2 regions of the Planococcus massiliensis genome follow, and region 2 is predicted to be linked to the other one. Evidence: predicted binding sites of a transcription regulator. Region 2 holds the regulator's gene; the other holds the start of a gene.

Region 1 (8,155 bases), 250 kb from region 2:
TGCCAATAGATCACGGGTGCATTGGTGGAGCCTGTGATGGATTTGACCAGCGTCGTTTTGCCGTTGCCTGGAGCCCCGTACAATAAAATGCCGCGTTTATAAGGAACGCCGTACTCTTTAAAGAACTGGCCGCCGTCCTTGAAAAATTCGTCGATGGAGCGGAAAATATCCGTCTTCACCTTGGTTTCAAGCATGACATCTTCTCTGGAGACGATGGCCATTTCTCCGTAATTCCGCCGTTTCACTCCGTCTTCCGTATCGACAAGGAAAGTGATGTTGTTCATCAGGGCTTGGCGCACCATCTCATTGGCATGTTCCAAAAATGCAAACGCATCTTCTACGGTCTTGGCAAAGCACTGAAATTCTGGCCAGCTATTCTCAGATGGCGTAAAAAAAGAAATCTGTGCAAGCGCGACATCGTGGCTTGGAAAATAAATTAAGCGGTTTTCGAAAGTTTCCTGTATTTTAATATGGCCTTTGTCGCTGCTGTCAGAAAGGTTGGAAATTTTGGCGAGCGGTTTGGCTTCATATAAATAGGAAAGCGTCTCGTAGGGCAAATGGCCGTTTTCCATCATATCCAGAAGGTGCGTGCTCAGCTGGATGATGGGCTCTGAGATATCGATCTGCTTCCATGGTCCATTCGAACGATTCGTCAATATAGAAAAGATTTTATCCGAAACAACGGAAAAAGCGGCGTAATGGGGCAAAGCTTCTTGAACTTCAACCGTATTCGGAAATAGGATAGGTATTTTCATGTGCTGCCTCCTGAATTTAGATGATGTCCACCTGATAGGTAGAAAAAAGCCTTTCCATCCCGGAAAGGCTTTTTGATTATGATTTAGACTTGATTTTGCCGGTCCATTGCTTGAATCCGCCTTGCAATTGATAGAGCTGCGTATAGCCTTGTTTTTTGAGGAATAAAGCTACGCGGCCGCTGCGTGCACCATTTTGGTCGTAAAGGTAGACGGGCTTATCGGCGCGGATTTCTTTGTAGCGCTGGCGCAATTGGGATTGCGGCAAGTTGCGGGCTCCTAAGATATGTCCGCCTGCAAATTCCTTCGGCTCGCGGACATCGATCAGCTGCGCTTTTCGGTACCCTTCGATAAATTGTTCCTGGGTCAATGTAGTGACAGCTTTCTTAATGCGGTAGTAGGAAATAACCGCAAAGATAATGACGATCAATAATACTGCTAAAATAACATACAGAAAATCCATTGTCTTGCCCCTTTCTATTCTCCTTCTATTATAAAAGAAGGAGTGACTCTTATTCAATGGCAATGTTACACTTATTAATGGATTTAGGAGGCGATCTTGTGAAATATGGCAGATGGTTTTTTATCAATTCCGGGTATTGCAGCGCTTCGTACAATATGGCGCTTGATGAAGCCTTGTTGAATTGGCATAGCGAAGGGTTGATTCCGCCGGTCATCCGGTTCTATGGTTGGCAGCCGGCCGCCTTGTCGATCGGCTATTTTCAAAAAGCGGAAACGGAAATCGACTTAGACCGGGTGAAAGAGCTTGGCCTCGGATTCGTGAGGCGGCCGACCGGCGGCAGGGGAGTCCTGCATGAACACGAACTGACGTATAGCGTCATTGTCAGCGAGGAGCATCCGGACATGCCCGAAAGCGTCACGGAAGCTTACCGGATTATAAGCGGCGGCTTGCTGGAAGGCTTTAAAAATTTAGGCCTTGATGCGTATTTTTCAGTGCCGGATACTGAAGAAAAATTGGCGGACTTGAAAAAACCGAAGTCGGCAGTTTGTTTTGACGCGCCGAGCTGGTATGAGATGGTTGTTGAAGGAAAGAAAGTGGCAGGCAGCGCACAGACACGTCAAAAAGGCGTGATCCTGCAGCACGGCGCTATTTTAATCAACTTGGATGCCGAAAAGCTGTTGTCTCTTTTCCGCTTTTCAAACGCTGAAGCAAAAGAAAAGATGCGCCGCAAAATTCCGCATAAGGCAGTATCCATCAATTCCTTGCGCAGCGAGCAAGCGACGATGGAAGAATGCGTCGAAGCCTTCAAGAAAGGTTTTCAGACTTCTCTAGAAATTGAGCTGGAACCATACATATTGACTTCAGAGCAAATGGAATATGTCAAGAGCTTAGAGGAAGAAAAATATGCAGCGGATTCGTGGAATTTTAAAGCGTGAGGAGCCTTTCGACTCATTTTCAAAATGGAAAGCCCGCTGCATTCGGCTTTGCGGGTTTTTTAAGCTTTAAAATATAATTTTGTTATTTAAAAACGTTTCAACATCTAGTATGATGGGAAATGTACTAATACTATATATAGTGTTTATCTCCATATAATATAAAGGAGGAATTGTCAAATGGTTTCCGTTGCACAATCCCAATATACACTTGATCCAAATTTATTAAACAAGGACATTCAACTTTTCCCGCAGGTGCATGAAATTACGCCGGACATGAAGACGACTCATAAAGGGGTTTCTCGTTTGGTCATGATCGACCGGTACTCTTTCAAAGACACAGCGAAGACTACGCTGAAAGCAGGAGATTTTGTCGTGCTTACCGTCAAGGAAGATCCGAAGTTTCCGGCCCGCGGACTCGGCTTTATCGTATCAGTCGACAAAGAAGCGAATACCGCTAAAGTGTGGATCGAAGAAGATTACCGAAGTGCGATTGACAAAGAAGACGAAATCCAAAGCGGCATCGTCAGCCGTTCTCTTGACGTGATTGAAAAGCCGTTGGAAGTCTACTATGAACAAATTGCAAAACGCAATGCAACAGGGCTTGCTTCTGTTGAAACAACACCTGAAAAACGCCAGGAATGGTTTGAGAAATTCTACAAACAGTTGGTGGATTTGAAATTCATTCCAGCAGGGCGCGTTCTTTACGGTGCAGGCGCTGATACGGATGTTACGTATTTCAACTGCTACGTGATGCCATTCGTAGCTGATTCGCGTGAAGGCATTTCTGACCACCGCAAACAAGTGATGGAAATCATGTCGAGAGGCGGAGGCGTCGGAACAAACGGTTCGACATTGCGTCCGCGCAATACGCTGGCGCGCGGAGTAAACGGCAAATCATCAGGGTCGGTTTCATGGCTCGACGATATTGCGAAATTGACGCATTTGGTGGAGCAAGGCGGATCTCGCCGCGGCGCACAAATGATCATGCTTGCTGACTGGCACCCGGATATTGCTGAGTTCATCATCTCGAAAATGCAGAATCCGCGCATCCTGCGCTATTTGATCGAAAATACGAATGACGAGACGATCAAGAAACTCGCTCACGAGAAACTGAAATTCAAACCGCTTACTCAACAGGAAGAAGCGATGTATCAAGGAATCCTGAATTACCGGGCGATTCCTGGAATGGGCGGATTCAATGAAAAAATCATGCGCGATGCGGAAACGAAGCTGCGTGACGGCGGTACTTACACGGTCCATAATGAAGAATTTTTGACAGGTGCAAATATTTCCGTAACATTGACGGACGATTTCATGAAGGCAGTCGAAGAAGACGCTGACTTTGAACTTCGCTTCCCGGCAGTGGAGTCTTATTCAAAAGAAGAAATGGCTGTTTACAACGAACAATGGCATGAAATCGGAGATGTCCGCGAATGGGAGCGCATGGGACACAAAGTCCGCACATACCGGACAATGAAAGCCCGCGACCTTTGGAATTTGATCAACGTCTGTGCCACTTACTCAGCAGAACCGGGCATTTTCTTTATCGATAATGCAAACGAAAAAACGAATGCCCGTGCTTACGGACAAAAAGTTGTGGCAACCAACCCGTGCGGCGAACAGCCGCTTGCCCCTTATTCAGTCTGCAACTTGGCAGCGGTAAACTTGGCGCAATTTGCGGATCCGAAAACAAAGCAAGTGGATTTTGAAGCACTGAAAGAAACCGTGCGCGTCGGTGTTCGCATGCAAGATAACGTAATCGATGCAACGCCGTATTTCCTCGAAGAAAACCGTGTCCAGGCGCTTGGCGAACGCCGCGTCGGACTAGGCGTCATGGGCCTTGCAGATTTACTGATCTATTGCGATAAGGAATACGGTTCCCCGGAAGGCAATGAACTGGTCGATGAAATTTTCAAGACGATTGCCATCGCAGCCTATGAACAATCAACTGAACTTGCAGCAGAACGCGGAAGCTTCCCGTTCCTAGTCGGCAATACAGATGAAGAAACAGCAGCGCTTCGCAAAGCTTTCACTGAAACAGGCTTTATGCAAGGAATGCCGGAAACGGTCCGTGCGTCGATTCTCGAAAACGGGATCCGCAACTCTCATTTATTGACGGTTGCACCGACCGGATCGACCGGAACAATGGTAGGCGTTTCAACAGGACTTGAACCTTATTATTCATTCACATACTATCGCAGCGGCCGCCTCGGCAAGTTTATTGAGGTAAAGGCGGATATCGTCACTGAATACTTGAAAAACAACCCAGAGGCTGATGAAGAAGATCTGCCGAAAGCGTTTGTGACATCGATGGACCTTGCTCCGGAAGCCCATGCGGATGTGCAGTGCATTATCCAGCGCTGGATCGATTCCTCCATCTCTAAAACGGTCAACGCACCGCGCGGCTATACAGTCGAGCAAGTGGAAGGCGTGTATGAGCGTCTTTATAAAGGCGGTGCCAAAGGCGGTACGGTTTACGTAGACGGAAGCCGTGATTCACAAGTCTTGACGCTGAAAGCGGAAGAGAACACATTTGAAGAAGATCACCAGGAAGATGTGAAAGGGAAACGCCCAATCGTCCTTATTGATACCATTCAAGATTTGCGCTCCACAAACGTGACAATCGGTTCTGAAGTAGGCGACACATGCCCGGTCTGCCGAAAAGGGACTGTCGAAGAAATGGGTGGCTGCAATACCTGCACAAACTGCAATGCGCAGCTGAAATGCGGATTGTAAGTTCCGTTCATAAATTTTTAAAAGCGATGGCTCTTGCCATCGCTTTTTTATTTTGCCGATTTTAAATAAAAAAAGTCTCCAGGGTTTTTCGGAAATAAATGTAGATTATTACATAAGGTAAAACAGAAAAAATCAAAAGAAGAAACAAGAAAGAAGGAAAGAGAGAAGAAGTTGCTCGAATGAAGGCTTGTGATAAAATAAAAAAGGTGAGGCAAAAGAGGAGTGATGGGAATGAAAATCTTATGTTTGAACGGTCCAAACTTGAACCGATTAGGCAAACGGGAAAAAGAAGCGTACGGAACATTTACACTGGCCGAACTGGAAACTGAATTAATGGAATTTTCCGGCCAGAACGGCATCACATTGGAATGCCGGCAATCAAATCACGAAGGCATCCTGGTTGATTGGATTCACGAAGCGGCAGAGGATGGGACGGAAGGCATTGTCCTAAATCCAGGGGCATACACCCATACTAGTGTCGCCATCCGAGATGCCATTGCATCGGTAGAAGTACCGGTCATCGAAGTACATATTTCAAATATTTATAAACGCGAAGAATTCCGGCATCACTCCTATATTGCACCGGTAGCTGCCGGACAAATCGCAGGATTCGGAAAAGATGGATACAAACTTGGCTTGCAAGCTTTATTATTTCGAAACTAGAAGGGAATGGCGAAATTGAAATTACAAAAATTGCGCAATGAAATGGCAGAGCAAAACATCGAAGCACTATTGGTCACGAGTTCTTATAATCTTCGGTACATAACGAATTTTACCGGTTCAGCAGGATTGGCGCTTGTTACGAAGGATCGGGCATTTTTCATTACAGATTTCCGCTACACGGAGCAGGCTTCCGAGCAGGTAACGGAGTTTGAAGTGGTGCAAGCTAAAACAAATTTATTGGAAGAAGCAGCCGAAAAGGCAAAAGAACTCGGCATCAAAGCGCTGGCTTTTGAGCAGGATTATGTGACTTACTCTTCCTATCTACAATACAAAGAAAAACTGGCAGCAGAATTGGAGCCGGTCAGTGGCCTGATCGAAAAAATCCGCATGATCAAGACGCCGGAAGAAGTCGAGATCTTAAAAGCGGCAGCAAAAATTGCGGACGATGCGTTTGAACATATTTGCGGCTTTATCAAAGCAGGGCAAACCGAGCTTGAAATTTCAAATGAACTGGAATTCTTCATGCGCAAACAAGGCGCGACTTCTTCATCATTCGATACGATTGTCGCATCCGGCCATCGTTCTGCGTTGCCGCACGGCGTGGCGACCGACAAAATCGTCGAACAAGGCGATATGATCACGCTTGATTACGGGGCGCTATACAACGGCTATATTTCAGATATTACCCGCACAGTTGCAGTAGGAGAGCCGTCTGAAAAAATGAAGGAAATCTATCAAATCGTTTTGGACTCTCAATTGCTGGGCGTTGAAAAAATCGGTCCGGGAATGACTGGAATTGAAGCAGATGCCATTGCGCGCGACTACATCAAGTCAAAAGGCTACGGCGAGGCGTTCGGCCATTCTACAGGGCACGGTATTGGGCTTGAAGTCCATGAAGGTCCTGGGTTATCATTTAAATCACAGACGGTGCTTGAGCCAGGCATGGCTGTAACAGTGGAACCGGGAATTTATCTTCCGGGAATTGGCGGAGTACGCATCGAAGATGATATACTAATTACCGAGTCAGGAAACGTACGATTAACTAACTCCACAAAAGAGCTACGCATTTTATAACAAACGGAGGAACTTAAAATGATTTCAGTAAACGATTTTAAAACAGGAGTAACAATTGAAGTGGATGGCGGAATTTGGCGCGTTATGGAATTCCAGCACGTGAAGCCGGGTAAAGGCGCAGCATTCGTCCGCTCGAAATTGCGCAACTTACGCACAGGCAGCGTAACGGAAAAAACTTTCCGTGCCGGTGAGAAAGTCGCGAAAGCTCAGATTGACAACCGTAAAATGCAATATCTTTATGCAAACGGCGATGTGCATGCCTTCATGGACACAGAAACTTACGACCAAATCGAATTGAACGAAAAAAACATCGAGTACGAATTGAAGTTCTTGCAGGAGAACATGGAAGTGCAAGTGATCCAGTTCCAAGGAGAAGTGCTGGGTGTTGAATTGCCGAACACAGTCGTATTGGAAGTTGCTGAAACCGATCCAGGGATCAAAGGCGATACTGCGAGCGGCGGATCTAAACCAGCGAAGCTTACAACAGGATTGGTTGTCCAAGTACCATTCTTCATCAACGAAGGCGATCATTTGATCATCAATACGACAGACTCTTCATATGTATCACGCGCACAATAAGCAAGGCCTTTCATCCTGTTTATATATAGGGATATTTTGCTAAGTCGCAGCAGAAATACTGCTTAATAAAAATCCGGCCTCTTACTATAGAGGCCTTTTTTTAAATGTACATCTAGCTATTTCCAAACCATTCAAAAAAGTCTAAAATGGTAGAGTAGTTCATTACATACATAAAGGGAGTTGGATACATTGAAAATTCAAGAAATCCGGGAAATCATTAAATTAGTGGACAATTCATCAATTGATGAATTCACATATGAATCTGAAGGCACGAAAGTGAAGTTGAAGAAAAGCGGAAGCACAGTAAGCGCTTCAGCACCTGTCCAAGCTTCGGCACCTGCAGCTGAACCGGCTGCGCAACCGGCTAAAGCGCCAGTTTCAACTCCTGCAGCTAAAGCGGAGGAATTGATTTCTGAGGAGGCACCTGAAGTTCCAGCAGCCCAAGAAGAAAATATGCATAAAATCCTGTCTCCAATGGTCGGGACATTTTATCAGTCGCCGTCGCCGGAAGAAGAAGCGTATGTTCAGCCGGGGACAAAAGTCTCTGCAGATCAAGTGGTATGCATCGTCGAAGCGATGAAATTATTCAATGAAATCGAAGCGGAAGTGGATGGGGAAATTGCTGAGATTCTTGTCAAAGACGGACAGCTTGTCGAATACGGCCAACCTTTATTCCTCGTCAAAACGAAGTGAGGAGGGAAATGGCCATGAAAAAAGTTTTAATAGCAAACCGTGGAGAAATTGCCGTCCGGATCATCCGTGCCTGCAAGGAAATGGGCATTGAAACCGTAGCGGTTTATTCAGAAGCAGATAAAGAAGCGCTGCATGTGGAATTGGCCGACGAAGCTTATTGCATCGGCCCGAAACTTTCAAAAGACAGTTACTTGAACTTCTCGAATATCATGAGCGTTGCGAAATTGACGAACTGCGACGGCATACATCCGGGATATGGT
Region 2 (8,155 bases):
GTGAAAGGGTATATGAATGATGTTGTGGCAGGTGCGAAGAAGAACGGTTTTGTGACGACGCTTATGAACCGCCGACGCTATTTGCCGGATATTACAAGTTCGAACTTCAATTTGCGCAGCTTTGCAGAACGGACCGCGATGAATACGCCGATTCAGGGAAGTGCTGCTGATATCATCAAGAAAGCGATGATTGACATGGCCGATGCTCTGGAGCGCGAAGGGCTAAAAACGCGTATGCTTCTGCAAGTGCACGATGAATTGATTTTCGAAGCGCCGCCGGAAGAATTGGAGAAGTTGAAGGAATTGGTTCCGCAAGTAATGGAGCATGCCGTTGAGTTGAATGTTCCGCTGAAAGTGGACTTTGCCTTTGGCGATACGTGGTACGATACAAAATAACAGGAGGCTTTTGAATGCCTGAACTTCCAGAAGTTGAAGGCGTCGTCCGCCAGATCCGGCCTGCTGCCCTCGGCAAGAGAATCGAGGAAGTATTCGTTTCGGATACGATCCGGATTTCAAAAACGAGCGGCAAGGAAGCGATCATCAAACGGATGGAGACAGACTTGTTTATCAGCCGGTTGATGGGCGCACAGATCATCGGCGTAGAACGGCGCAGCAAATACATTTATTTTACATTAAAAAAAGATGGCGAGTTTTTGCTGGTCAATCATCTCGGCATGTCTGGGGCATGGTTTTATGTCGACAGCCTGCTGTCGATCGGGGAAGAGAAGTTCCGCAAGCATGTCCATGTGGTGCTGACTCTGAGCGACGGCAATTTATTGGCATTTTCCGATATCCGCCGTTTTGGCGAAATGCGGGTATTAAAAGAAGAAGCGGACTTTCCGCCGCTGCTTTTGATGGCTCCGGAACCATTCGAAGAAAGGGCCATGGCGCATTTTCTTCAAATGGCCGAAAGCCCAAAATACCAAAATAAACCGATCAAAGAAGTGATCATGGACGGACAGGTCATATCGGGCTGCGGGAATATCTACGCAACCGAAGCGCTGTTCAAAATGAAAATCCATCCGAACCGGGCAGCAAAACGAATCAGCAGAACGCGGAAAATTGAACTGTTCGAGACGATTGTTGCGATTTTGCTGGAAAGCATCGATGCAGGGGGAAGCACGATTTCAGACTACCGCAATGTCAATGGGGAATCTGGCAATATGCAGAACCGTTTTGGCATGTACGGCAAAAAACAATGCATGGAATGCGGCAGCATGACGAAGTCTCTGCAAATTGGCGGAAGAACTTCAGTCTACTGCCCGACCTGCCAAAAGTGAGGACGAGAAAATGATTATAGGACTGACTGGCAGCATTGCGAGCGGAAAAAGCACCGTTTCGAAAATGCTTGAAGAATTAGGATATCCCATTATTGATGCCGATCAAGTAGCGCGGTTAGTGGTCGAGCCGGGGCAAGAAACGTTGGTGAAAATCGCCGCTTTGTTCGGACAAGATGTCATCAAAGAGGACGGCACGATGGACCGTGCCAAAGTCGGCGAATTGATTTTTAACGATCCGGCTAGCCGCAAAAGTTTAAACGACGTCATCCATCCGGCCATCCGGCAGGAAATGCTCCGGCAGCGCAGCGAACTTCTGGAGCAGGGGCATGAAACGATTATTATGGACATCCCATTGCTCTTTGAAAGCCGGCTCCAGCATTTCGTCGATAAAATTTTGGTTGTCAGTGTAACGGAAGAGAATCAGTTGAAACGATTAATGGAGCGAAACGGGCTTAACGAGAAGGAAGCGCGTGCGCGCATCGCTTCTCAATTGCCGATGTCGGTGAAAGAAGAAGGGGCCGACGCAGTCATTTACAACAACGGCACTTTTGATGAAACAAAATGGCAGCTGAACCGCATCTTGGATAACTGGCAGGTTCAATTGGGAAGAGAATAAAACGGGATAATAGGCTTGTCGTCTATCGAAGCAGCCTATTTATAGTTATTGTGAATGCTGAAAATCAATCCAAAAGCATGAAAAGTCGAAGCCGGGTGCCAGTCGCCCGGCTTTTTTTATTGGGTTCGAATTAAAGGTTCCATAAAACAGTAAATGTGTTATACTATATAAGAAATTAAAAATCAACAGTATGACTTATTTAAATGGGGGTCTCATAAAATGACAATTTCTATTGCGATTAACGGATTTGGCCGTATTGGCCGCATGGTTTTCAGACAGGCAATTTTAATGGACGACATTAAAATCAGTGCTGTAAATGCCGGATACCCTGCTGAAACTCTCGCGCATCTTATTAAGTATGACACAAATCACGGCACCTTTATGGGTGACGTCTCTTCCGAGGAAGACGCATTAATCGTTAACGGCAAACGAGTTCAACTCGTTAACGAAAGAGATCCTTTGAATCTCCCGTGGAAAGAAATGGACATCGACATCGTAATCGAAGCAACCGGCAAATTTAATTCGCGAGAAAAAGCGGCGCTTCATTTAGATGCGGGAGCTCGAAAAGTCATATTGACCGCACCAGGAAAAGACGAAGATATCACCATTGTGATGGGGGTCAATGAAGACAAATTCAACGTCGACGAACATAGCATCATTTCCAATGCCAGCTGCACGACCAACTGCCTTGCCCCTGTCGCAAAAGTATTGAACGACGCATTCGGCATTGAAAATGGCCTCATGACGACTGTTCATTCTTTTACAAACGACCAGAAAAACCTGGATAACCCGCATAAGGATTTGAGACGCGCGCGTGCGTGCAGCCAGTCGATTATCCCTACTTCTACCGGTGCTGCGAAAGCGCTGTCATTGGTCTTGCCGGAACTCGAAGGAAAGCTTCATGGAATGGCGCTGCGTGTGCCGACTCCGAACGTCTCGTTAGTGGATCTAGTAGTGGATTTAGAGCGGGATGTGACGGTTGATGAAGTGAACGAAGCCTTTATCAAAGCCTCTGAAGAAGGTTTGGATGGGATTTTGGCGCTCACGATGGAACCATTGGTATCAGTGGATTTCAACACCAATCCGAAGTCGGCAGTAATTGACGGACTTTCTACGATGGTGATCGGCAAACGCAAAGTGAAAGTTCTTGCCTGGTATGATAATGAATGGGGCTATTCTGCACGCGTCATTGATTTGACGAAAAAAGTAGCGGATGCTTTAGTCTTCGCTGAAGCTTAACCCGAAAATGCCGCGTTTCTTTTTCAGGAAACGCGGCATTTCTATGTCTTTGGCGGGTCTCGACGCCACTGAAAAAAACTTGAATTAAATTTATTGCATTTCATACAGATACACCTTATACTAACATTCGTAGTTGAAAATTAACTACCAGCTTCTATGTGTTCATGGAACTTCATGAAGGCGTTCAGGAAGCATGTGTTTTATTCACATGACTGCTTAAAGGGTTAGGACCTCTTTGGACTAACTTTCCCCCGTGGTAGTCAACTTTGAATATTTTGAGCACGAAAACAAAATGATATCAAAGGGGGAAACGAACCATGGAAACAATGGGACGTCACGTAATTGCAGAACTTTGGCAGTGTGATTTTGACAAATTAAACGATATGGATTATATCGAACAAACTTTTGTTGATGCAGCACTGAAATCCGGAGCGGAAATCAGAGAAGTAGCTTTTCATAAATTTGCACCTCAAGGTGTAAGCGGAGTTGTAATCATTTCCGAATCGCATTTGACAATCCACAGTTTTCCGGAGCACGGCTATGCAAGTGTAGATGTTTATACTTGCGGAGATCTTGATCCGACGATTGCAGCGAAGTATATCGCTGAAGCGCTGAACTCGCAAACGAGTGAAGTGACCGAATTGCCGCGCGGCATGGGTCCAATTGGCGCTGGAGAAACAAAAGTTTCAGTAACTGTATAATCCGTTATTTTGAAAAACAGCAAGCAGGGGATAAATTCCTCTGCTTTTTCTATTTTCCTAAAGAAATTTTGTTATACTAGAAAAAACAGATAGAAAGTTTAGGGAGATGTCGAAATGAAATGTCCGGCTTGCCAGCATAATGGTACACGCGTAGTAGATTCGCGGCCAGTTGATGATATGAAGTCCATAAGAAGGCGCAGGGAATGTGAAGCTTGCGGCTATCGTTATACGACGTTCGAAAAAGTGGAAGAGATGCCATTGATTGTGGTGAAGAAAGACGGATCGCGCGAAGAGTTCAGCCGCGAAAAAGTGTTGAGAGGCTTGATCCGTGCTTGTGAAAAACGCCCGGTTTCACTGGAAGTTCTTGAAAGCGTTGTATTCGATATTGAGAAAGACCTTCGGCGACAGGGAAATGCCGAAGTGAAATCAGAAGAAGTCGGTGAATTGGTCATGGACCGTTTAGCTGGCATCGATGAAGTCGCTTATGTTCGATTTGCATCGGTGTACCGCCAGTTTAAAGACATTACCGTATTTATCGATGAATTGAAGGATTTATTGAAAAAGAGTCCGGATGACAAGAAGTCCGAGTAAGGCGGTGGATTATGACAGCCCTGTATAACGAACTTCAGCCTGCAGATTCCTTCCGAATTCTCATGCCGTATCCTTTTTCCAATTATGACCGCCAGTTGTTGACGCTCCTCTACCAGCCGCTGGTCGGTGCAGAAGCCATCGCTTTTTACTTGACGCTGTGGGCGGAAGGGGAAGAAAGCGCGCAAGAAGCAACACATTACGTATTAATGAACACACTTGGCGTATCCATTTCGCGGATTTTTGAATCACGTATTCAAATGGAAGCCATTGGGTTGTTGAAAACGTACCGCAAAGACCAGGAAAACCGTTCGTTTGTCTACGAACTTTGTCCGCCGCTGGATCCGAAAAGTTTTTTTGCCGATCCGCTGCTGTCAATGTTTCTTTTCAGCAAAGTGGGGGAAACGACTTATCGCAAAGTAAGGGACCGATTTGTGGTCCACCGGGAAGTGTTGGAAGGCTATGCGGAAGTGTCACGTACATTTACCGATATCTTTCAGCCGGTCCATGCCAAAGCAGGCTATCCTTCCGGGACGGATGACTTGCAGGAACGCAAAAAAGGTTCGTATGAAACGGAAGCGGAATTTGATTTTTCTTTATTGCGCCAAGGGTTGTCAGAGCAATTGGTGCCGCACAAAGTGCTGACAGCGAGCATCCGCGAGCTCATTGAAAAACTGGCATTCCTCTACAGCTGGGGGCCGCTTGAAATGCAGAAAGTCATTCTGCTCGCCATTGATGAGGACTATAAACTGACGCTTGAAGGTTTGAAGCGGGCAGCCGCTGATTATTACAAATTGACGGTAGCCACCACAGCGCCTCAATTGGTGCAAGTGAAGAAAAAAGAAACGGCCAAAAAAGAAGCGCCGAAAACAAAAGAAGACGAATTGATCGATTATCTGGAGTCGGCTTCTCCGGTCGAAGTGCTGCGGGATATTGCAAATGGCAAGGAGCCTTTGCCGGCAGATGTACAGCTCGCGAATCAGCTGGTTATCCAGCATGGCATGGAGCCCGCAGTCGTGAATGTCCTGCTGCAATATGTCCTGCTGCGGACGGATATGAAACTGACTAAGGCTTATGTAGAAAAATTGGCGTCCCACTGGCTTCGAAAAAATATCAAAACGGCAAAAGAAGCGATGGAGCTTGCGCGCATTGAGCACGAGCAGTATTTGAAATGGAAATCGGAAGGATCTCCGGCAGCAAAAACGAGAAGTTCTTCTTCCAGCCGCAAACCGGTAAGGGAAGAAAAATTGCCGGAATGGTTCTATAAAAAAGATGAGGTTCAGCCTGCAAAAGAGGCGGACAACTCTGAAGACCTCGAAGCGGCAAAACAAAAACTATTAGCGAAATATGCGATGAAGAAAGGTAAGGGTGATTAAATGGAACCGATCCGGGAGACATTGAAACGTGTCGTGAATGCCCCTGCTTTTTCCGAGCGCTACAATGCGATGCGGCAGGAAGTGCTGGAGCATCCGGGCGTTCAGCATTTTTTAGATGAACATTCTTCGGAAATTGATAAAAGCATCGTCGATAAAGGCATGGGCAAGCTGTATGAATACATCGACCAGTCCCATGACTGCAATAAGTGCCCGAACCTTGGAGCCTGCATCAACCATTTAAAAGGGTTTGAACCGAACTTGGTTCTAGAGCGCGGCAATATCGGGATTTCTTATACGCCGTGCCGCTTAAAGAACGAGCACGACAACAAGCGCCGTGCGTCTTCATTGATCCATAGCATGTATATGCCAAAAGAAGTCATGGAAGCGACTTTGTCCGGATTTGAGCTGGATGCGAGCCGCGTAGAAGCGTTCAATGCCGTCGATTCTTTCCTTGATGCCACTAAGGGGCCGGGCGAACTTCCGGAAAAAGGCATCTACCTTTACGGGAAATTCGGCATCGGCAAATCCTATTTGCTGAGTGCAGTGGCAAATGCATTGGCTGAGAAAAACATCAAATCGGTCTTGGTTTTCGTTCCTGAATTCATGCGTGAAATGAAACAGGCGATTGGCGACCAGACCTTGCAGGAAAAAGTGAATTATGTAAAAAAAGCGGATGTCTTGATGCTGGATGATATCGGAGCAGAAGCAATGTCGAGCTGGACGCGGGATGAAGTGCTTGGCACGATCCTTCATTACCGGATGGCTGAAAAGCTGCCGACTTTCATGACGTCGAATTTCAGCTATTCAGAACTTCAGCACCATTTGACGTATTCCCAGCGCGGCGAAAAAGAAGACCTAAAAGCGGCGCGTGTGATGGAGCGCATCCGTGCATTGACAACTCCGGTCAAACTGGACGGACGAAACCGCAGAATTTAATCCATCAAGGTGTTGTCTTTTTAAAGTTTTCGTCGTATAGTAAAAACAATCGATACAAACTAATGCGTTGACAAGGACAAGAGTGGATTTGTACGGCTCATAGAGAGGGAGGCCCTGGCTGAAAGCTTCCCAGTACGGCAAAAACACTTACCACCTTTGAGCAGCAATTGTGAAATTTTCCAGTAGCAATTGACGGTACCGGCCCGTTAGCCGATGCAGAGCTTCATTTTGGACAGGATCCGTCCGTCCAGGATAGAAGAAGGGTGGAACCACGAACTTAAGCTTCGTCCCTTTGGGATGAGGCTTTTTTTTATTGGTTTCATTTGGGGCTGGCATCTTGGAAGCCGCGAAATAAGGCTAGATGCTCGGCCTAGAACATAAAAAAGGAGAGAGCAGAATGTCAGACATGATCCAATTAACATTTCCAGACGGCGCAGTAAAGGAGTTTCCAAAAGGCACAACAACTGAAGAAATTGCCCAATCGATCAGCCCGGGCCTTCGCAAGAAAGCACTCGCTGGTAAAGTAGGCGAACATTTGATTGATTTGAAATCACCGATTTCAGAAGACGGCAGCATTGCGATCATCACACCGGAATCCGATGAGGCGCTGGAAATCCTTCGCCACTCTTCGGCTCATTTATTGGCACAGGCAATCAAACGCCTTTATCCGGATGCAAAACTTGGCGTCGGCCCGGTGATTGAAAACGGCTTCTACTATGATATCGATACAGAAGAGTCGATTTCAGCGGAAGATTTGCCAGCGATCGAAAAAGAAATGAAAAAAATCATCAACGAAAATATTGAAATCGTCCGCCATGACGTATCTCGCGCTGAAGCGCAAGAACGTTTTGCGGCGATCGAAGATCCGTACAAATTGGAGCTTTTAGAAGCGATTCCGGAAGATGAGCAAGTGTCGATCTACGAACAAGGCGAATTTTTCGATCTATGCCGCGGCATCCACGTACCGTCCACAGGCAAATTGAAAGAATTCAAATTGCTGAGCGTTGCGGGTGCATACTGGAGAGGCGACAGCGACAACAAAATGCTGCAGCGCATCTACGGAACTGCTTTCTTCAAAAAAGAAGAGTTGAAAGCGCATCTTGAAATGCTCGAAGAAGCGAAAGAACGCGACCACCGTAAAATCGGGAAAGAATTGAATTTATTCATGAACTCCCAAAAAGTAGGGCAAGGCTTGCCGATGTGGCTGCCAAAAGGCGCAACAATCCGCCGCATCATCGAACGCTATATCGTCGATAAAGAGGAAAGCTTAGGGTATGACCACGTCTATACTCCGGTTATGGGAAGCGTCGACCTTTATAAAACAAGCGGCCACTGGGACCATTACCAGGAAGATATGTTCCCGGTCATGCAGATGGACAACGAGGAATTGGTTCTTCGTCCGATGAACTGCCCGCACCA

What was found. Region 2 encodes NrdR, which represses ribonucleotide reductase genes. Its sites were predicted from a motif close to AACACNATATATNGTGTT; they were not measured.
Region 1: a site for NrdR is predicted at 2,277-2,294, ahead of BN1080_RS09080 (vitamin B12-dependent ribonucleotide reductase). Genes of this name have one in related genera too.

What each region holds. Positions count from the first base shown of each region.
Region 1 is NZ_CCXS01000001.1:1,849,846-1,858,000, reverse strand. Features, by position in the region: gene BN1080_RS09095 (AAA family ATPase) at 1-755, opposite strand, end outside; gene BN1080_RS09090 (rhodanese-like domain-containing protein) at 832-1,215, opposite strand; gene BN1080_RS09085 (lipoate--protein ligase family protein) at 1,371-2,150, shown strand; gene BN1080_RS09080 (vitamin B12-dependent ribonucleotide reductase) at 2,328-4,886, shown strand; gene aroQ (type II 3-dehydroquinate dehydratase) at 5,118-5,549, shown strand; gene BN1080_RS09070 (M24 family metallopeptidase) at 5,556-6,623, shown strand; gene efp (elongation factor P) at 6,642-7,202, shown strand; gene accB (acetyl-CoA carboxylase biotin carboxyl carrier protein) at 7,392-7,895, shown strand; gene accC (acetyl-CoA carboxylase biotin carboxylase subunit) at 7,910-8,155, shown strand, end outside.
Region 2 is NZ_CCXS01000001.1:2,096,176-2,104,330, reverse strand. Features, by position in the region: gene polA (DNA polymerase I) at 1-396, shown strand, start outside; gene mutM (bifunctional DNA-formamidopyrimidine glycosylase/DNA-(apurinic or apyrimidinic site) lyase) at 411-1,280, shown strand; gene coaE (dephospho-CoA kinase) at 1,291-1,896, shown strand; gene BN1080_RS10395 (glyceraldehyde-3-phosphate dehydrogenase) at 2,116-3,135, shown strand; gene speD (adenosylmethionine decarboxylase) at 3,453-3,836, shown strand; gene nrdR (transcriptional regulator NrdR) at 3,951-4,427, shown strand; gene BN1080_RS10380 (replication initiation and membrane attachment family protein) at 4,439-5,800, shown strand; gene dnaI (primosomal protein DnaI) at 5,801-6,736, shown strand; T-box leader at 6,795-7,031, shown strand; gene thrS (threonine--tRNA ligase) at 7,134-8,155, shown strand, end outside.